3 regions of the Streptomyces sp. NPDC002566 genome follow, and region 2 is predicted to be linked to each of the others. Evidence: riboswitches for the same ligand, from Rfam matches in the RefSeq annotation. Region 2 holds a riboswitch; each other region holds the start of a gene.
The links. Region 2 has a riboswitch for cyclic di-AMP ahead of ACFYXA_RS19950 (NlpC/P60 family protein). Riboswitches for the same ligand answer to the same signal wherever they lie in the genome.

Region 1: it holds a riboswitch for cyclic di-AMP, as region 2 does, so the genes downstream of both, ACFYXA_RS20820 (transglycosylase SLT domain-containing protein) here and ACFYXA_RS19950 (NlpC/P60 family protein) in region 2, are expected to answer to the same signal.
Region 3: it holds a riboswitch for cyclic di-AMP, as region 2 does, so the genes downstream of both, ACFYXA_RS23760 (transglycosylase family protein) here and ACFYXA_RS19950 (NlpC/P60 family protein) in region 2, are expected to answer to the same signal.

What each region holds. Positions count from the first base shown of each region.
Region 1 is NZ_JBIARD010000004.1:793,159-799,915, forward strand. It holds gene ACFYXA_RS20800 (ABC transporter permease) at 1-265, opposite strand, end outside; gene ACFYXA_RS20805 (ABC transporter ATP-binding protein) at 252-1,253, opposite strand; gene ACFYXA_RS20810 (outer membrane lipoprotein carrier protein LolA) at 1,342-2,604, opposite strand; gene ACFYXA_RS20815 (polyprenyl synthetase family protein) at 2,964-3,974, opposite strand; cyclic di-AMP (ydaO/yuaA leader) riboswitch at 4,616-4,759, shown strand; gene ACFYXA_RS20820 (transglycosylase SLT domain-containing protein) at 4,763-5,233, shown strand; gene ACFYXA_RS20825 (HAD family hydrolase) at 5,350-6,174, opposite strand; gene ACFYXA_RS20830 (GNAT family N-acetyltransferase) at 6,350-6,757, shown strand, end outside.
Region 2 is NZ_JBIARD010000004.1:621,526-628,282, forward strand. It holds gene ACFYXA_RS19940 (M23 family metallopeptidase) at 1-197, shown strand, start outside; gene pcrA (DNA helicase PcrA) at 271-2,760, opposite strand; cyclic di-AMP (ydaO/yuaA leader) riboswitch at 3,058-3,203, shown strand; gene ACFYXA_RS19950 (NlpC/P60 family protein) at 3,212-4,405, shown strand; gene ACFYXA_RS19955 (hypothetical protein) at 4,468-4,821, opposite strand; gene ACFYXA_RS19960 (C40 family peptidase) at 5,323-6,402, shown strand; gene ACFYXA_RS19965 (hypothetical protein) at 6,599-6,757, shown strand, end outside.
Region 3 is NZ_JBIARD010000005.1:486,466-493,222, reverse strand. It holds gene ACFYXA_RS23780 (exopolyphosphatase) at 1-550, opposite strand, end outside; gene ACFYXA_RS23775 (DUF501 domain-containing protein) at 547-1,092, opposite strand; gene ACFYXA_RS23770 (septum formation initiator family protein) at 1,114-1,590, opposite strand; gene eno (phosphopyruvate hydratase) at 1,733-3,019, opposite strand; gene ACFYXA_RS23760 (transglycosylase family protein) at 3,335-4,045, opposite strand; cyclic di-AMP (ydaO/yuaA leader) riboswitch at 4,049-4,217, opposite strand; gene ACFYXA_RS23755 (transglycosylase family protein) at 4,447-5,508, opposite strand; gene ACFYXA_RS23750 (cytochrome P450) at 5,720-6,757, opposite strand, start outside.

The DNA of each region.
Region 1 (6,757 bases), 170 kb from region 2:
CGTTGTTGGTGATCTGCGCGACGAACGCCGGCCCTTCGCCGCCACCGCCTCCCCCACCGCCCCCTCCCGAGCCGTCGCCGGTCTCCATCTTCACGGCGATGCCCACGAGCACCGGCACCGCGGCCAGCACGCCCAGCAGGGCGAGGGTGCGCCAGCGGCGCAGGGTGGTGACGAACTCGCTGCGGAAGAGGCCGAACGTCCACAGCGCACGGGTCGGTCGGGCGACCGCGCTCCCTGGGCCCGGTGCGAGATCAGCCCGCGACATCGAATCCCTCTCCCGTGAGTGCCACGAACGCGTCCTCCAGGGAAGCGCGTTCCACGCCGAAGCCGCGGACGCGGACGCCCGCGTTCACCAACGCGGCGTTGAGATCGGCCGGTTCGAGCTCCGCGGGCTCACCCGTGACCCGGTCCTCGGCGACGACGACGTCTCCGACGCCCTGTTCCTTCAGCACCCGGGCCGCGTCCGCCGGGTCGGGGGTGGTGACGACGAGCCGCCCACGCGCGCGTGCCGCCAGGTCCGCGACCGGGCCCTGGACGAGGAGGCGTCCACGGGCCATCACGGCCGCGTGCGTGCACACCTGCTCGATCTCGTCGAGGAGGTGGGAGGAGAGGAAGACGGTGGTGCCGTCGGCGGCGAGTTCCCGGACGAGGACCCGGATCTCGCGCATGCCCTGCGGGTCGAGCCCGTTGGTCGGCTCGTCCAGGACGAGCAGCCGGCGGGGCTGGAGCAGAGCGGCTGCCAAGCCCAGCCGCTGCTTCATGCCGAGCGAGTACGCCTTGGCCTTCTTTCCGGCGGCCGCGGTCAGCCCCACCCGCTCCAGGGCCTCGGCGACCCGGTCGCGCCGGGTGCGGGGGTCGGCGGTCGGGTCGGCGGCGTCGTAGCGCAGCAGGTTGTCCCGGCCGGACAGGTGGCCGTAGAGGGCGGGGCCCTCGATGAGGGCCCCGACGTGCGGCAGGACGGCGCGGGAGGCGCGCGGCATGGGCCGCCCGAGCACCCGCGCCGTGCCGGAGGTGGGCTCGATCAGGCCCATCAGCATGCGGATCGTGGTGGTCTTGCCGGAACCGTTCGGCCCGAGGAAGCCGAAGACGCTGCCCGCCGGGACGGTCAGATCGAGACCGTCCACGGCGAGCTGGCCGCCGCGGTAGCGCTTGGTGAGGCCGCGGGTGCTGATGACTGCGTCGGCGGCGTCCGCTCGTAGGCGACCGGTCGCGGGCGTCGCCTGCGCCGCCGTGCCGTCCGCGACCTCGTCCATCGGCTCCCCCGATCGTCGGTTCACGTCAGCGTACTCAGGCCGTTCTCACGGCCGGCTGCTCACCGCACGGCTTCTCACCGCCGGCTTCTCACCGTCCGGCGTCCGCCGCCTTGACGAGGGCGTCCTTGGTGACGGCCCCGACGTAGACCTTGCCGTCGTCCGTGACGAGGGCGTTGATCAGCCGGGTGGAGAAGACGGTGCCGGAGCCGAACTTTCCGGTGACCTTGTCGCCGAAGGAGTCCAGGAAGCCGCCGAAGGCGCCCGCCTCCGGGGTCTTGCCGGAGGGCACGCCCTCGCCGCCGGTGTCGAAGGTGGCGATCGAGGTCCAGCCCTCGCCGAGGACGTTCAGGCCGTCGAGGTCCCGGCCGAGCCCCTCTTCGGGAGCCTTGCCCGGCAGGCCGGGCCTCCCGCCCTCGTGCCCGGGGGCCTTGCCCGGCTGCCCGGGAGCCTTGTCCTCGAGTCCGGCCGGGCCGTCCTCGTCGCCCTCGCTGACCTTCGCGCCCTTCGGCGGGGTGAAGTCGAAGGTGGAGGGAGCGGGCTTGGCGAACGTCACCTGGGTGAAGCCGACGTCCACGACGGCGGCGCCGCCCGCGGCGGGGGTGAGCGTGAACTTCAGCGGCAGCCCCGTCTTCGCGTCCACGGCCACGCTGATCGCGCCGACGGTCGAGCCGGACTGCTTCGGCTTCACGAGCAGCTTGTAGGCGTCCCGGCCGGCGACCCGCACGGTGCCGTCCACGGTCACGGAGGTGGTGTCGTCGACGGCCTTCAGGGCCTCGTCGGCGAAGTCCTTGGGCGTGGCGGGAGCCGCCTCGTGACCGTCGCGGCCCTCCTCGGCGGTGGAGTGGTAGACCTGGTTGGAGGCGCTGTCGTACCCCCACACGTCCTTGCCGTTGTGGATGACGCTGTACTCGGCGGCGTTCTCCAGCAGCGACAGCTTCTGCCGGTCGGGGCCGTCGGCGGCGACCCTCAGGGTGTGCGTGCCGGCGGCGAGTTCGGTGAGCTTGGCGGACGGGTCGGCGGACGACTCGTCACCCTTCTTGCCCGCGGCGCCCGAGAGCAGCCCGCTCTCCAGTCCGCCCAGGTCGGGCAGGCCGAGGTCGGTGGTGATCTTCACGGTGCCGGACAGCTGCTGGACGTCCGAGGCGGCGATCTTCTGGATGAGCTGCTGGGCGGTGATCTTCGGCAGGTCGGGGTCGCCCGAGTCGGCGAGCGCCGGGACGAGCCCGATCGTCGCCGCCGCGACGCCCACCACGGTGACCGGGACGACGTACCGCACGGCCTTGCGTCGTCCGACGGGCAGGTCGTCGGCCTCCCCGGCGTGCGTGCGGTCGTCGGATGCGAACGGTGCCATGTGTGCCTTACCTCCGTCGTCGGCGGCGGCTGGTCATCTCGGGTGCGACGGTCCCCACCACAAGCCGCCATTCTCACCCGAATCGGTGAGCGGTGGTGATTTCCGTGGTTTCCATATGACCAAACAACCCGCCTCGATACGTCAACCCGAGGGCGCAACTACGCGTACGCCTGCGGTATGACACGGGGGTTGAGCGGGTGGGGGTACCCGTAGGGGGCGGAGGGGGATCTGACGGGGTGAAGGGATTCCCAGGGGGCCGCTCAGGGGCGAAGGGATTCCCAGGGGGGCGCTCAGGGGTGAAGGGATTCCCAGGGGGGTCGCTCAGGGGGTGGAGGCGCGTGCCCTCGAGTGGCGGGGCGTCACCCCGCCCGGTGCACCACCGCGTCGCACAGCTCCAGCAGCGCCCGCTTCGCCTCGCACTCCCGCAGCGGCGCCAGCGCGGCCCGCGCCTCCTTGGCGTACCGCACGGTGTCCGCGCGGGCCTGCTCCAGCGCCGGGTGGGCCCGGAGGGCGGCCAGCGCCTCCGCGTGCCGCGCGTCGTCGCTGAGGTCGGAGTCGAGCAGTTCGCAGAGCGCGATGTCCTCCGGCAGCGACAGCCGCTCCGCGCGCTCCCGCAGCCGCAGCACCGGCAGCGTGGGGATGCCCTCCCGCAGGTCCGTCCCGGGCGTCTTGCCCGACTCGTGCGAGTCCGAGGCGATGTCCAGGACGTCGTCCGCGAGCTGGAAGGCGACCCCGAGCCGCTCCCCGTACTGGGTGAGCACGTCGACGACCGTCTCGTCGGCGCCGGACATCATCGCGCCGAAGCGGCACGCCACCGCGACCAGGGAGCCGGTCTTGCCGCCCAGCACGTCGAGGTAGTGCTCGACCGGGTCCCGGCCGTCCGTCGGACCGGCCGTCTCCAGGATCTGGCCGGTGACCAGCCGTTCGAACGCCTCCGCCTGCACCCGGACCGCCTCGGGCCCGAGGTCGGCGAGGATGTGGGAGGCGCGGGCGAAGAGGAAGTCGCCGGTGAGCACCGCGACCGAGTTGCCCCACCGCGTGTTCGCGCTGGACACCCCGCGCCGCACCTCGGCCTCGTCCATCACGTCGTCGTGGTACAGCGTGGCCAGGTGGGTCAGCTCGACGACCACGGCGGACGGCACGATGCCCGGCGCGTGCCGGTCCCCGAACTGCGCCGACAGCATCACCAGCAGGGGCCGGAACCGCTTCCCGCCCGCCTTCACCAGATGCTGCGCGGCCTCGGTGATGAAGGGGACCGCACTCTTGGTGGCCTCGAACAGGCCTTCCTCGACAGCCGCCAATCCGGCCTGGACATCGGCTTCCAGAGCCTGGTCCCGCACGCTCAGCCCAAACGGCCCGACGACGGTCACGAGGGGTCTCCTGTCTGCTGGTGTCCGCTGGCGCTCACACGGTTTGTCGATAGGTCGCCGACCTCACTCAAGTCAGCGTATCCGGTCATGTTTCGATCACCGATAAGCCCCCACGTCCCCCGGCCCCACGTCGCCCGACCGGGAGGTGCCGCGTCCGGCCCGCGAAGCGCCGGTACCCCGGAAACTCCCCTCCACCCCGCCGACCGACGACGACCCCCGATGTGCCGAATCTCACGACGCCCGCCAAATAAATCGGAACCTGGGCACTAAATCAGACATTCCGCTCCGTTAATTCCATCGGATTCCGCTCACGCCCTTTTAAAAGCGACTTGGAACCCGATGTCCGATTTAGTCGGTCTTGTCATCGCGGGTGAGTTGGCTCACTTCACCGCCGGAGGCGCGGGAATCCGCCAGCCCCTGGATCCCCCACCGCGTCACGCGAGTTGACGCTTGCCGAATGCAAAGGATCAAGCGCCCCATAAACACCAGACCAAGGTCAATAGGGGTTTTCCGTGATTCCGACACTTGTTTCGGACATGTGCTCTCGCATACGTTCCCGGCCAGCCGGACAGACGCCTCATCCTGCCGCCGTCCGGCGACTTCCATCGACGAACCACTCGCGCACGGCAGGAGCGGGGGACTCAGGCAGAACGCCGGACCGGAGTACGTCACGCACGTGCCGGGCCGGCTCGGGGTGAAGTCGTGTCGCCGTGCCCCACGGCGCCGACCGGGCAGCTCTCGCCCGAACCCGACAGCTCACCCCGCAGGCGCCGGAGAGGAACGTCCCCATGTCCGCTGCCGCTCAGCACCGCCGCCGCTTCATCCGCGCCATCGCCGTCGCCTGCGCCGGCGTCGCCGCGCTCGCCCTCCCCGTCGCCGGAGCGAGCACCGCCTCGGCCGCCACCACCGCCGCCCCCGAGACCACGCTCGCCGGCTACCCCAACAACCTGGACGGGTGGATCCGCCAGTCGCTCGCCATCATGGCCGAGAAGAAGATCCCGGGCACCTACCACGGCATCTACCGCAACATCATCCGCGAGTCCTCGGGCAACCCGAACGCCATCAACCTGTGGGACTCCAACGCGGCGAAGGGCACCCCGTCCAAGGGGCTGCTCCAGGTCATCGACCCGACCTTCGCCGCGTACCACGTCGCCGGCACCGCGTACGACCCCTACGACCCGGTCGCCAACATCACCGCCGCCTGCAACTACGCGGCGGCCCGGTACGGCTCCATCGACAACGTCTTCGGCGCGTACTAGACGTACCCGTAGGACCCGGAGACCCGCAGTACCCGGGGCTCCGTAGACACGTAGGACCCGTAGACACGTAGGACCCGTAGCCCCGTAGGACCCGTAGCCCCGCAGGGTCCGTGCGTCTAGGGGAAGAGTCGTTCGAGGACGACGGCCACGCCGTCGTCCTCGTTCGACGCCGTCACCTCGTCGGCCACCGCCTTGAGCTCGGGGTGGGCGTTCGCCATCGCCACGCCGCGCGCCGCCCAGTCGAACATGGGGATGTCGTTGGGCATGTCGCCGAAGGCGAGCGTGTCCTGAGGCCGCAGACCGAGGTGCTCGGCGGCCAGGGCGAGTCCCGTCGCCTTGGTGACGCCGGACGGCTGGAGTTCCACCGTGCCCGGCCCCGACATGGTGACGGTGGCGAGCGAACCCACCACCGAGCGGGCCGTCGCCGCCAACTCGTCGTCGGACAGGGTGGGATGGCGCAGCAGCACCTTGCTGATCGGCTCGCACCACAGGTCCTCGCGCGAGTCGACCCGCAGGGCCGGCAGGGTCGGGTGCGGCATCCGGTAGCCCGGCTCGATGAGGGTCAGCCCGTCGACGCCGTTCTGGTCGACCGCCGCGTACACCTGGCCGACCTCGGCCTCGATCTTGCCCAGGGCCACCTCGGCCAGCTCCCGGTCCAGGGTGACCGACCACAGCAGGCGGTCCGCCGCGATGTCGTACACCTGCGCGCCCTGTCCGCACACCGCGAGCCCCCTGCTCCGCAGGATCCTCAGCAGCGGCCGCACCCGTGGTGCCGGGCGGCCGGTCACCACGAGGTGACGGGCGCCGGCGGCCGCGACCCGTGCGAGCGCGTCGAGCGACCGGTCGGAGAACGTGTCGTCGTCGCGGAGCAGCGTTCCGTCCAGGTCGGTGGCGATGAGGGTGTACGCGGAGCGCGCGGCATATGCGTGAGGTGCGGCCATGACCAGAGAATACGGATCCCGGACACCCTCAACTCACCGCCGATTCAACCGTTCCGCAGGGAGGGAAAGGGCGGTTCTGCACCGGTTGGCAACAACATGGTCCGCTACCTACCGCTCGCACCGTCTGGAGGGGTACCGTCCACAGTGTCCGGGGGGACTTGATCGGGGGGTCAGGTTGAACAGTGGACGTATCCGTGTGCTGGAGCCGGAGGATCTCGGCGAGGGGGAACGGGAGCGGTGGCGCGCGCTGCGCGCGGCGTCGACCGCTCCACGCAACCCCTTCATGGAACCCGAGTTCGCCGACGCAGTGGGGCGCGTGCGCCCGCGCACGCGTGTGGCGGTGGTGTACGAGGGGCGCGAACCGGTCGGCTTCCTGCCCCACGAGCGGGGCCCGCTGGGACGGGGGCAGGCCCTCGCGTACGGCGTCTGCGACGCGCAGGGGGCCGTACTGAGCCCGGGGCTCCGGCTGGACGCGGCCGAACTGATGCGCGCCTGCTCCCTGTCGAGCTTCGCCTTCGACAACCTGGAGGCGGAGCAGGGCCTGTTCACGCGGTACGCGGCGGCCGAGTACGCCTCCTACGTC
Region 2 (6,757 bases):
CGGAGACCTGGTACTGCCACCTCTCCAGCTACCGCGTCTCCTCCGGCACCAAGGTGAAGGCCGGCGAGCCGATCGCGTACTCCGGGAACTCCGGCAACTCGACCGGACCCCACCTGCACTTCGAGGTGCGGCCGGGCGGAGGCAGCTCGGTCGACCCGCTTCCGTGGCTGCGCAGCCACGGTCTGGACCCGACGTAGGCGCCTGTCGGCACCACCTTTCGGTGAGCCCCCGCCGTGACGGACTCCGTCGCGGCGGGGGCTTTCCGTCATGTCAGAGCTTCTCCACCGGCGCGTACCGCAGCAGCAGCCGCTTGGGCTTGACGTCGCCGAAGTCGATCGTGGCCTCGGCGTTCGCGCCTGTGCCCTTCACGGCGACGACCGTGCCGAGCCCGAACTGGTCGTGGGTGACGCGGTCGCCGACGGCCAGGGAGACGACCGGCTTCTCCGCCGTGCGCCGCGTGGCGAAGCCGGACGCGCCGGCCGCCGAGGAGCGGGAGCGGGACGACGACAGCGAGGCCGCCACCGAGGACGCCGGGCCTCCGGAGGACAGAGGCGAGGTCGCGCCGGTGCGCTTCCAGTCGACGTGCGTGGCCGGGATCTCCTCCAGGAACCGGGAGGGCGGGTTGTACGAGGGCTGCCCCCAGGCGCTGCGCATCGCGGACCGCGTGAGGTACAGCCGCTCACGCGCGCGCGTGATGCCGACGTAGGCGAGGCGGCGCTCCTCCTCCAGTTCCTTGGTCTGGCCGAGGGCGCGCATGTGCGGGAAGACGCCGTCCTCCATGCCGGTGAGGAAGACGACCGGGAACTCCAGGCCCTTGGCGGTGTGCAGGGTCATCAGTGTGATGACGCCCGAGCCGTCCTCGTCCTCGTCGGGGATCTGGTCGGAGTCGGCGACGAGCGCGACCCGCTCCAGGAAGTCGGCGAGCGAGGCGGGCGTCTCGCTCTCCCCCGACTCCTGCTCGAACTCCAGGGCCACGGCCGCGAGTTCCTGGAGGTTCTCGATGCGGGTCTCGTCCTGCGGGTCGGTGGAGGCCTGCAACTCGGCCAGGTAGCCGGTGCGCTCGAGGACCGCCTCCAGCACGGTGGCCGGCCCCGCGCCCGACTCGACGATGGTGCGCAGTTCGTCCATCAGCACGTTGAACCGCTTCACGGCGTTGGTCGACCGCGCGGCCATCCCGTAGGCCTCGTCGACGCGCTTCAGGGCCTGCGGGAAACTGATCTTCTCGCGCTGGGACAGTGCGTCGACCATGGCCTCGGCGCGCTCGCCGATGCCGCGCTTGGGCACGTTGAGGATGCGGCGCAGCGGCACCGAGTCCTCCGGGTTGGCGAGGACCCGCAGGTAGGCCAGGACGTCCCGGACCTCCTTGCGCTCGTAGAAGCGGACGCCGCCGACGACCTTGTAGGGCAGGCCGACGCGGATGAAGACCTCTTCGAAGACACGGGACTGCGCGTTGGTGCGGTAGAAGACGGCGACGTCCTTGGCCTTCGCGTCGCCCGCGTCCGTGAGGCGGTCTATCTCGTCGGCGACGAACTGCGCCTCGTCGTGCTCGGTGTCGGCGACGTAGCCGGTGATGCGCGCGCCCTCGCCCGCGTTGGTCCACAGGTTCTTGGGGCGGCGGGACTCGTTGCGCTCGATGACCGCGTTGGCGGCGGACAGGATCGTCTGGGTGGAGCGGTAGTTCTGCTCCAGCAGGATCGTCGTCGCGTCCGGGTAGTCCTCCTCGAACTGGAGGATGTTGCGGATGGTCGCGCCACGGAAGGCGTAGATCGACTGGTCGGCGTCGCCCACGACGCACAGCTCCGCCGGCGGCACGTCGTACGTGCTCGGCGGCACGTCGACAGGGTGCTCGGAGGTGCCGACCAACTCGCGGACCAGGGCGTACTGGGCGTGGTTGGTGTCCTGGTACTCGTCGACCAGGACGTGCCGGAAGCGGCGGCGGTAGTGCTCGGCGACGTCGGGGAACGCGCGCAGCAGATTCACCGTCGTCATGATCAGGTCGTCGAAGTCGAGGGCGTTCGCCTCGCGCAGCCGCGACTGGTACATCGCGTAGGCCTGGGCGAGCGTCTTCTCGAAGCCGTCGGCGGCCTGGGCGGCGAAGTCCTCCTCGTCGACCAGCTCGTTCTTCAGGTTGCTGACCTTGGCGCTGAAGGACTTCGGCGGGTAGCGCTTGGGGTCGAGGTCCAGGTCGCGGCAGACCAGGGCCATCAGACGCTTGGAGTCGGCGGCGTCGTAGATCGAGAACGACGAGGTGAAGCCGAGCCTCTTGCTCTCGCGGCGCAGGATGCGCACGCACGCGCTGTGGAACGTCATCACCCACATCGCGTTCGCGCGCGGGCCGACGAGCTGCTCGACGCGCTCCTTCATCTCGCCCGCGGCCTTGTTGGTGAAGGTGATCGCAAGGATCTGCCCGGGGTGGACATCCCGCTCGGCGAGGAGGTGGGCGATGCGGTGGGTCAGCACACGCGTCTTGCCCGAGCCCGCGCCGGCGACGATGAGCAGCGGCGAACCGGCGTGGACGACGGCGGCGCGCTGGTTGTCGTTGAGCCCCTCCAGGAGCGCGGCGGCGTCGATGACCGGACGGGGGGCGCCGTCGCGGTAGTGGGCGTCCCGGTCCGGGGGCACGTCGAACTTCCCACCGAACAGATCGTCCGGAACCGACTCCGGAGTGTGATCGTCCTCGGGCGGAGGCGGGGGCTCCTCCTCGTGGCCGCGCGGGGCCTGGAGGTCCGCCAGGAAGCTGTCGTCAAAGAGGCTGCTCATCGCTCTCCGAGTCTAGGGTGCCGCACCGACAACCCGCCGCCGTCCCGGGAACATCACCACCTGACGGGCATGGACATGCGGGATCAATCGACCCAGAACATGAAAAAGGACATCGATCCCTCCGCATCGATCACGGAACGCCAAAGACCTGACCGAGAGTCACGGAAATGTATCGGGGCATATCACCCATCAACCTTCACAGGGGCCACAGCAGTTGGCTACCGTGCCCGGCAGGCCGTACGCCCCCCACCGGCGAACCCCGCCGGACCGCGCGGCCTCCGCCGAGTCCGGCGCACGCCCTCGCGGCCGCCGGAGCCGGGGACCCACCGAGAACTCGGGGTGAATCGGCCGCCCGCCCCGCAAGGGCGCGGCCGTAGGGCAACCCTTCCGAAGCACCCGCCCGAACCCGACAGCTGACCCGGTAGGCGGAGCACGGAAGGAGTCGCCTCCCTTGGCGTCGCAGCACCGCAAGCCACGCTCCCAAGGCACGCGCGCAGCGGGCATCCGCACCCCCGCCCTCGCCACCGCCGCCCTCGCCTCCGTGGCGCTGCTCTCACAGACGGCCCAGGCCGCGCCCTCCGCCGACGGCAAGCCGAGTCTGGAGGAGGTCGAGAAGAAGGTCGGCGACCTCTACCGGCAGGCGGAGTCGGCGACCGAGAAGTACAACGCCGCCAAGGAGAGGACGGCCCGGCAACGCACGCGCGTGGACGGCCTCCTCGACGACGTCGCCCGGCGCACCGAGAAGCTCAACGAGGCGCGCGAGGAGCTGGGTTCCTTCGCCGCCGCCCAGTACCGCACCGGCGCCTCCGCGCCGGACACCGCGACCTTCCTGCTCGCGGACACCCCGCAGGACTACTTCGACCGGACGCAGCTGATGGACCGGCTGACCAGCCGCCAGAAGGAGTCGGTCGACGCCTACGTCACCGAGCAGTCGGCGACGATGAAGAAGCGGCAGGAGGCGTCCCAGAGCCTTCAGACGTTCACCGCCTCGCAGAACGACCTGAAGACCGCCAAAGCCACCGTCCAGAAGAAGCTCAGCGACGCGCGCGTGCTGCTGTCGAGGCTCACGGCACAGGAGAAGGCGCGGCTCGCCGAGATCGAGAAGCGCAAGCAGCAGGAGGCCGCGCGCAAGGCGGCGGAGCTGGCGCGGCAGCAAGCGGCCGAGCGGGCGGCGGAACGGGCGGCGGAACAGGAGAGGAGCGCCGGCTCCTCCGGCTCGGACGCGCCGTCCGCGTCCTCGTCGCCCTCTTCGTCATCCTCGTCCCCGGCCCCCGACGCCTCCTACGGCACCAAGGCGGCGAAGGCGCTCGCCTACGCCCGCGCTCAGATCGGCACGCCGTACGTCTGGGGCGCCACGGGGCCCGATTCCTACGACTGCTCCGGGTTCACCAAGGCCGCCTGGAAGGCCGCCGGGGTCTCCCTCCCGCGCACCACCTACGACCAGGTCAACGCCGGCACGACGGTCTCCGTGGCCGACGCCCGGCCCGGCGACCTGATCTTCTTCTACGACGACGTCACCCACGTGGGCCTCTACATCGGCAACGGCATGATGATCCACGCGCCCAAGCCCGGGACGTACGTGCGCGAGGAGTCGGTGTTCTACGACGGGGAGTCCGCGATCCACAGCGTGGTCAGGCCGGCCTGAGCCGGGGCACGGGGGCACGGGGGCACCGGTCGGGTGTGCCGGGCCCTGCCCTGCGCGCCGCGTCAGGTCCAGAGGACCGCGATGAAGACGTTGGCCACGGTCAGCGCGCCGACCAGCCCGAACAAGGGCTTCTCCACGCTCTCCTCGTCCCGCTTCACATAGACGAGACCGAGGATCACGACCAGCAGGGCGAGCTTCACACCGATCTTGATGTTGTTGACGGCCTGGTCGTCCGCCTGGTTGAGGCCGACCAGGACGACACCGGTGACCAGCATCGTCGCCGCGCCGTGCAGCATCGCGGGGACGAATCGGGCCGTGCCCCGGCCCATCGCCTTCATCTGGGTGAGGAAGCCGCCGAGGAGCGCGGCGATGCCGATGATGTGCAGGCCGACGAAGAGATGGATGAGTACGTCCATGGAGCCGGATGCTAGTCAGCGGTGCGGTCGCCGCCCGACACCGGCCCACCCTCGCGCACACCCGGCCCGCCCCTCGGGCGCGTGTCGCATATATGCGCCGCATAGCAGCCCGCCGTCGGAATCCGCCCCGAAAGCGCCGCATCGGTCAGTGAAGTGCGCGGAACCGACGGCTTCGGAGCGGCCCGGCGATCATGTCCGGTCACCCTTCAGTCCACTGGTGTCACTTCCGCACATCTCGTTACCGACCCGACATCACCGGGCCTAGCGTCCTCCCCCAGGTGACCGGCTCCCCACCGCCGTCCGGACCAGGGACGGCAGTCGGCCACCACCGCCGAAAGTCCGGCGGCGCGTCCGCTTCCCTGAGCGGGCCGCCGCCGGACGCGTCAGCCGCTCCCCGCGGCCGTACGTCCGTCCGCTCCCCACGGCGGGCACGGGCCCCGCCCGGCCCCACCCGACGGCCGTACCGACGAGGCGGTCGTACGAAAGGACGTGCAGTCCCACGTGGCAGCGCACCGCAAGCCGAGACAGCGCTCGCTCGGCGGCCATACGGTCCGAACGGCGGCCACCCTCGCCCTCGCCGGCGCGGCGGGCGCGACGGCTTTCGAAGGGGCCGGCGTCGCCGCCCCCGAGGCCACTCCGGCGCAGGTGAAGGCCAAGGTCGACAAGCTGTACCAGGAGGCGGAGGCCGCCACCGAGAAGTACAACGGGGCGCAGGAGAAAGCGACGGCGACCGAGCGGCGGCTGAAGGGCTTACAGGACGAGGCCGCCCGCAGGGAACTGCGGCTGAACACGGCGCGCGAGGCGCTCGGCAACATGGCGGCCGCCCAGTACCGCGGCGGCGGCCTCGATCCCGCGATGCAGCTCTTCCTCTCCGACGACCCCGACGCCTACCTCGACGGCGCCGCCTTCGCCGAGCGGGCCGGCGACCGGCAGTCCGGGGCCGTCGCCCGGGTCCGCGAGCAGGTGCGCGAGGTCGAGCAACTGCGCGGCGCCGCGCGCGTGGAGCTGACCTCGCTCAAGAAGCGCCAGGCCGAACTGCGGCGGCACAAGAAGACGATCACCGGCAAGCTGGACGCCGCGCGCGACCTGCTGTCCCGGCTCACGGCGCAGGACCGGGCCGAGTTCGACGACGAGGGGACAGGCGGCGGCACGGGCCCGCGTGCCTCACGCGGCTCCACGGGCGCCCGCGACGCTCTCCCGGCCGCCGGCTCCGCCACCGCCAAGGCGCCCAACTCCCGTGCTGCGGAAGCCGTCTCCTACGCCTACTCCAAGCTCGGCAGCCCCTATGTGTGGGGCGCGACCGGCCCGAACGCCTTCGACTGCTCGGGGCTCGTCCTGGCCTCCTACCGCTCCGCGGGCGTCGCCCTGCCCCGCACGACGTACGCGCAGATCGACGCCGGCCGGCGTGTCTCGCGTTCCGAACTGCGCCCCGGTGACCTGGTGTTCTTCTACTCCGGTATCACCCACGTCGGCATCTACGTCGGCGACGGCAAGATGATCCACGCCCCCAACCCCTCGGCCCCGGTACGCGTGGCCCCCCTCGACGAGATGCCTTTCGCTGGGGCGACACGGGTGGTGTGAGAGCACCTGGGCGGCCGGGGCGGGGTGGCCGGGGTGCGACCCGATGCGGACCGACCGTCGGGTCTGCGTGGCATGGGCATGCGACGCGGTAGGTTCAGCGCGCGAAGCGAACGGCCCCGCGCCTGTACGTCGGCGTCGGGCAGACCGCCGTCTCGACCCAGCCGCTCACGCCCCTGGCCCGCTCGAAAGAGGCCCGATGTCTCCAGCCGCGCTGCCGCCTCCCCCGCCGCACATCCGGTCCTGGCCCGACCGGTCGGCGCTGTTGGCCGACCGGGAGCGGGCGCTGGCGGAGCTGCACGGGCACAGCCTCGGCGTGCACCGCGTCCTGCTGCTGTGGCTGGTGGCGCTCGCGGCG
Region 3 (6,757 bases), on a different contig from region 2:
TGGGCGGGTCGCTGACCGCGCCGTCCACCACGAGGTGCCGCTCGGTCATCCGCACACAGCCGACGTCCACCGAACGCGCCGCCCGCACCCGGTCGTCGCCGACCACGAACTCCGTCGAGCCGCCGCCGATGTCCACCACCAGGTAGGGCCTCGCCAGGTCGTCACGGCCCGTCAGTTCCCGCGTCGCCCCGGTGAAGGAGAACTCCGCCTCCTGGTCGCCGGAGATGACCTCCGGCTCCACACCGAGGATGTCCAGCACCCCGCGCACGAACTCGTCCCGGTTCTCGGCGTCACGGGAGGCGGAGGTGGCGACGAAGCGCAGCCGCTCGGCGCCGTGCTCCTTTATCACCGCCGCGTACTCCCGGCACGCGGCGAAGGTCCGCTCCAGCGCCTCGGGCGCCAGCCGGCCGGTGCGGTCGACGCCCTGCCCGAGGCGGACGATCGTCATACGCCGGTCCAGCTCGACGAGTTCACCGCTCGCGGGGTCCGCGTCGGCGACGAGCAGCCGGATCGAGTTCGTACCGCAGTCGACGGCGGCGACGCGGCTCACTGGGCCTCCCCCTCGCCGGACGGCGGCTCCGGCAGCGTCACGCAGGCGCCCTTGGCCCACCACTGGGGCAGCATCGCCAGCGCCTCGTCCCCGAGCGGGTTCACCCCGGGGCCCGCGGCCAGCGAGTGCGCCACGAGGACGTGCAGGCACTTCACCCGGTCCGGCATGCCGCCCGCGCTCGGGAAGCCCTTCAGCTCCTCGATCTCGTCGCGCCGCCGGACGTAGTCCTCGTGCGCGGCCCGGTAGGCGGCGGCGAGCTCCGGGTCCGTCCCCAGCCGCTCCGTCATCTCCTTCATCACGCCGTTCGCCTCCAGCGTGCCGATCGCGGAGTTCGCCTTGGGGCACGTCAGGTAGTACAGCGTCGGGAAGGGCGTGCCGTCGGGCAGACGGGGGGCCGTCTCGACGACGTCCGGCTGCCCGCAGGGGCAGCGGTGGGCGATCGCGCGCAGACCGCGCGGCGGGCGTCCGAGCTGCTGCCGGAAGGCCTCGACGTCCGCGTCGGTGGGCTCGGTGCGCTCGGTGGTCGGCGGGGGCGTTTCCATGACTGTCTTTCTATCGGTCATTCACTGGTCGGCGGCGTCGGACTTGTCGACCCCGTCCCAGACGTTCGAGTACCAGGGGCGGTCGGCGGCGCCGAGGTCGGTACGGGACTTCCTGGCGGCGCCCGGGTCGATGACGACGAAGCCCGTCTCCCCCGGCATCACGTAGTGCAGCCGCTCCCGGATCCGCTGCTCGGCATAGGCGTCGTCCTGCCACCGTGCCTTGAGGTCGCGCAGTTCCTCCACCCGCTGCCGGGCCTGCTCCCGCTCGCGCTGGAGGTCGGCGATCTCGGCGCGCTGGGAGACGTACTGGCGCATCGGGTAGGCGAGGGCCACCACGAGCGAGCACAGGACGAGCGCGAGCAGGGCGGCGCGGCCGGTGAGGCGGGAGCGGCGGGCCTGCCGTTTGGTCTGCGAGCGGTAGACACGGGCCGCCGTCTGCTCGCCGAGCAGCCTGATCCTGGTCGTGGTGGAGAACCGGTCCCGGTCCCTCACGGACATGTCCCCGCCTCCCGTCTCGTCCCGCGTGGCACGTGTTCCGTCCCGCGTCACACGCGCGTACGTCCCCGCACACGGTACGGGACCGGGTACGGGGACGTACGTACGACGCTGCCTGATGAGGACGTCAGGCCGTGGCCGCGTCTCAGTTCGTGAAGCGGAACCGGGGGAAGGCGCTGCGGCCGGCGTACACCGCGGCGTCGTCGAGGATCTCCTCGATGCGCAGCAGCTGGTTGTACTTGGCGACGCGGTCCGAGCGGGCCGGGGCGCCGGTCTTGATCTGACCGCAGTTCACGGCGACGGCGAGGTCGGCGATGGTGACGTCCTCGGTCTCGCCGGAGCGGTGGGACATCATGCACTTGAAGCCGTTGCGCTGGGCGAGCTCGACGGCGTCGAGGGTCTCGGTCAGCGAGCCGATCTGGTTCACCTTGACCAGCAGGGCGTTGGCGGCGCCCTCCTCGATGCCGCGGGCGAGGCGCTCGGGGTTGGTGACGAACAGGTCGTCGCCGACGAGCTGGACCTTGTCGCCGAGGCGCTCGGTGATGGTCTTCCAGCCCTCCCAGTCGTCCTCGAACAGCGGGTCCTCGATGGAGACCAGCGGGTACGCCTCGACGAGCTCGGCGTAGTAGTCGGTCATCTCGGCGGCGGAGCGCTCCTTGCCCTCGAAGACGTAGACGCCGTCCTTGTAGAACTCGGAGGCGGCGACGTCGAGCGCCAGGGCGATCTGCTCGCCGGGGGTGTAGCCGGCCTCCTTGACGGCCTCGAGGATGAGGTCGAGGGCGGCACGGTTGGAGTCCAGGTTCGGGGCGAAGCCGCCCTCGTCGCCGAGGCCGGTGCTCAGGCCCTTGCGCTTCAGCACCTTCTTGAGGGTGTGGTAGACCTCGGCGCCCCAGCGCAGGGCCTCGGAGAAGGACTCCGCGCCGATCGGGGCGATCATGAACTCCTGGATGTCCACGTTGGTGTCGGCGTGCGAGCCGCCGTTCAGGATGTTCATCATCGGCACCGGCAGCAGGTGCGCGTTGGGGCCGCCCAGGTAGCGGAACAGCGGCAGGTCGCTGGCCTCGGAGGCGGCGTGGGCGACGGCGAGGGAGACGCCGAGGATGGCGTTGGCGCCGAGGGAGCCCTTGTTGTCGGTGGCGTCCAGGTCGAACATGGCCTGGTCGATCAGGCGCTGCTCGGTGGCGTCGTAGCCGACGAGCTCGGGGCCGATCTGCTCGATGACGGCGAGGACGGCCTTCTCGACACCCTTGCCGAGGTAGCGGTCGGGGTCACCGTCGCGGAGTTCGACGGCCTCGAAGGCGCCGGTGGAAGCGCCGGAGGGGACGGCGGCACGACCCGTGCTGCCGTCGTCGAGGCCGACCTCGACCTCGACCGTGGGGTTGCCTCGGGAGTCCAGGATTTCCCGGGCTACGACGACGTCGATGGACGGCACGAGCATCTCCTTCATGGGATGTGACGCTGGTTCGACTAGAGCCTAACCGCCCCGGGGCCGTCGGCAGCCGACCGACCGTCCCGTGGACAGACAGACGGTACACATTGTTCCCGGCCGGAACAAAGAGGGGTGGCGAGGAAGGCGGGCGAACACCGGGAGAACGCCCGGCGGCGGGAAGAACGAACCCCGCCCCGGTGCGTACGGGGGAGAACGCACCGGGGCGGGGAGCCTGTGGGGACGGGGGCGGCCCTCACGAGGCCCCGGGTGTGCGGGCCTCGCTCGTGAGGACGCTGCGGCTTCGGCCGGAGCCGGGCGTCACTTCAGGTGAAGCTGCTGGCCCGGGTAGATGAGGTTGGCGTCCTCGACGATGTCCTTGTTCAGCTCGAAGAGCTTGGCCCAGCCGCCGGCGACCTTCTGCTTGGTGGCGATGGTGCTCAGGGTGTCGCCCTCGACGACCTTGTACTCGCCGTCGCCCTTCTTGACCTTCTCGCCGGTCGGCGTGGTGACCGTCTTCTGGCTCTTGACGGCCGGACGCTCGGTCGAGCGGGAGGCGCTCTGCTTCTCGGTGGAGCGGCTGCCCGAGTCCGAGGAGCCGGAACCGCTGCCGGAGGAGCCGGAACCGGAGCCGCTGCCGGAGGAGCCGCCGGTGTACGCGGCGCCGGACAGGCCCTTGCCGCAGACCGGCCATGCGCCCTTGCCCTGGCTCGACAGGACCTTCTCGGCGACCTGGATCTGCTGCGACTTGCTCGCCTTGTCGGCGGTGGAGGCGTACTGCGTGCCGCCGTACGCGGACCAGGTGGAGGCGGAGAACTGCAGCCCGCCGTAGTAGCCGTTGCCGGTGTTGATGGACCAGTTGCCGCCCGACTCGCACTGGGCGACGGCGTCCCACTCGGAGGAGGTGGCGGCGGAGGCGTTGCCCGCGGCCATCAGCGGGGCGGCGATGGCGACGCCGGTGACACCGGCCAGCGCGGCGGCACGGGTGGCCTTGGCGGGACGACGGTGCTTGCCCTTGGCGGAAAACAGCATGGTGGATCCCCTCACCGACGCCTACGAGGTGAGCTGTCGGGTTCGGGCCGGTTGGGTTGCCCGGCCACTCCTCCGTCGGAGGCGTGGCTTCACCCCTAGCCGGATCCAGCTGAACCGCTGGGCCCGGCGCTTACCTTGGGTCCCCCGCTCCTGCCCGCGGCGCATGATGCGACGACTGTTCCCGGGCGGCCGTCGGCAGGATTCGGCGTAGCGGCAGCCGGGGCTCGGGTTGCCGAGCGGTCACGACCGTAGGCACGGAACCGACGGAATATCAAAGACGAGAGGGGCCTCTGAGACTCATCCCACACTTTCACCGAAACGGACATTTATGAGCGAAATGTGACGTGAACTCCCCCCGTTTCGGGGGGTTTTCGGCCCTCTTGATCCACTCCTCCGCCGGGTCAGCCGACCACGGTGACCAGGGTCTGACCGGGTGCGATGTCGGCCGGGTCGGCGCCGATGGAGTCCCGGTTGGCGTCGTAGAGGGCGCGCCATCCGCCGTCGACGCCAAGGGAGTCGGCGATGGAGTCCAGGGAGTCGCCGTCGCGGACGGTGTAGGTGCCCGCGGCGCCGAGGGGATTGGCGGCGTGGCGGCCGGAGGAGGGGGTGGTGTCGCCGGCACTCTCCTCCGCGGTGGAGCCGCGGTGGCGTCCGGAGCCGAGGGCGTCGGCGCCGGGCGCCTCGGCGTCGGCGGAGCCCGCGGTGAGGGAGCCGGTGTCGACGAGGCTCCAGGAACCGGCATCCTGACCGGACTTGTCCGACTCGTCCAGTTTCGGGGACTCGGTGGGCGAGCTGTCACCCGCCTGTGCCCCACCGGAGCCGGCCGCGCTGCCCGGCTTCGACGAGCCGTCACCCGCAGGGGAGGGCGATTCGGATGAACTGGACGAAGGGGAGGAAGGAGACGAAGGTGACACGGAGGGCGAAGACTGCGAATCACCCGCACTCTTCTCCGATCCGGCGGAGCCGCTGCCGGACTCCTGGGAGGAGCCCGAGGAACCGGAGCCTCTGGAGAGGTCGGCCAGGCCGGAGGTGATCGAGGAGTCGGACGAGTCGTCCGCGAGGCCGGTGTCCACGTCGCCCGTGGCCGCGTCGGCGGTGAGCCCGGAGGTCAGGCCGCAGGTGCCCCACGCGCCCACACCCTCGCCGGCGAGGACCTTCTGGGCGACGGCGATCTGCTGGTTGCGGCTGGCCAGGTCGGGACGCGAGGCGTAGTCGCTCCCGCCGTACTTGTCCCAGTCCTCCTGACTGAGCGACAGACCGCCGTACTCGCCGCCGCCCTGGTTCGCGCTCCAGGAGCCGCCGCTCTCGCACTCCGCCACCCGGTCCCACACGGTGCCGTCGGCCGCGCTCGCCGCCGAGGCGCCGAGCAGGGGGATGGCGATGGCGGAGCCGGTCACACCGGCCGCGACGATGAGGGCCGGGGCCTGGCGGGGGCGACGGTGACGACCGTTCCCGGTGAGCATGCGAACGCCTTTCTCGAGACAGCAGTGCCCTCGCGGCGAGCGAAAGAGGGTCGCCGCGTTGACGAGTGAACGTATCGGCAGACGATCGCTTGTCACAAGTTAATGCCGCGTAGATCACGTGAAGATCACAGAGTTGAGAATCGGTCACCTTCGTTTCGCAATCCGGTCACACGCCATCAGGTTTGGGAGCCGGCGCGAGGTCTTCGCGGAGTCACCGTTCGACCGGGGTGAACTCCACGGGGAGGGTGCGCAGTCCGCGCATGATGAGGCCGCCGCGCCACCTCAACTCCTCGGGTTCCACGGCCAGTCGGAGGTCGGGGAGACGGGTGAGGAGGGTCGCCAGCGCGGTCTGCCCCTCCAGCCGTGCGAGGGGCGCGCCGAGGCAGTAGTGGATGCCGTGGCCGTAGCCGAGGTGCTGGTTGTCACGGCGGCTCAGGTCGAGGGTGTCGGGTTCGGTGAAGCGTTCCGGATCGCGGTCGGCCGCGGCGAGGACGACGAGGACGGGATCGCCGGCGGCGATGTCCTGGCCGCCGATGCTGAGCGGGCGGGTGGCGAACCGCCAGGTGGCGAGCTCCACCGGGCCGTCGTAGCGCAGGAGTTCCTCCACGCCGTTCTCCAGCAGGGCGCGGTCGCCCGCGGCGAGGGAGTCCTGCAGGCGGTGGCGCTGACCGGGGTGGGTGAGCAGGGCGTAGGTGCCGTTCCCGATCAGGTTCACGGTGGTCTCGAACCCGGCGAACAGGAGGATGAACGCCATGGCGGCGGCCTCGTTCTCGGTGAGGTGCTCGCCGTGGTCGGAGGCGCGGATGAGACCGGAGATGAGGTCCTCGCCGGGGACGGGTTCCGGTGTGAGGGCCTCGCGTTTGCGGTGGATGAGCTCGGCGAGATAGCCGCGCATCTTCTTCACCGACCGCGCGACTCCGCCGCGCGGCCCCCCGCCGTGCCGGATCATCATCCCCGCCCAGTCCCGGAAGTCGTCCTGGTCCTCGCGGGGGACGCCCAGCAGGTCGCAGATGGCGTAGATGGGCAGCGGGAAGGCGAAGTCGTGGATGAGGTCGGCGCTCCCCCGCGCCGCGAACCGGTCGATGAGGTCGTCGGTGAGCTCCTGGACGCGGGGCGCGAACTCCGCGACCCGGCGGGGGGTGAACGCCTTGCTGACGAGACGCCGCAGCCGGGTGTGGTCCGGCGGGTCGATGTTCAGCAGGTGCGTCATCAACTCGGCCTTGCGCTCACCGGGGATGCCGGTCTTGCC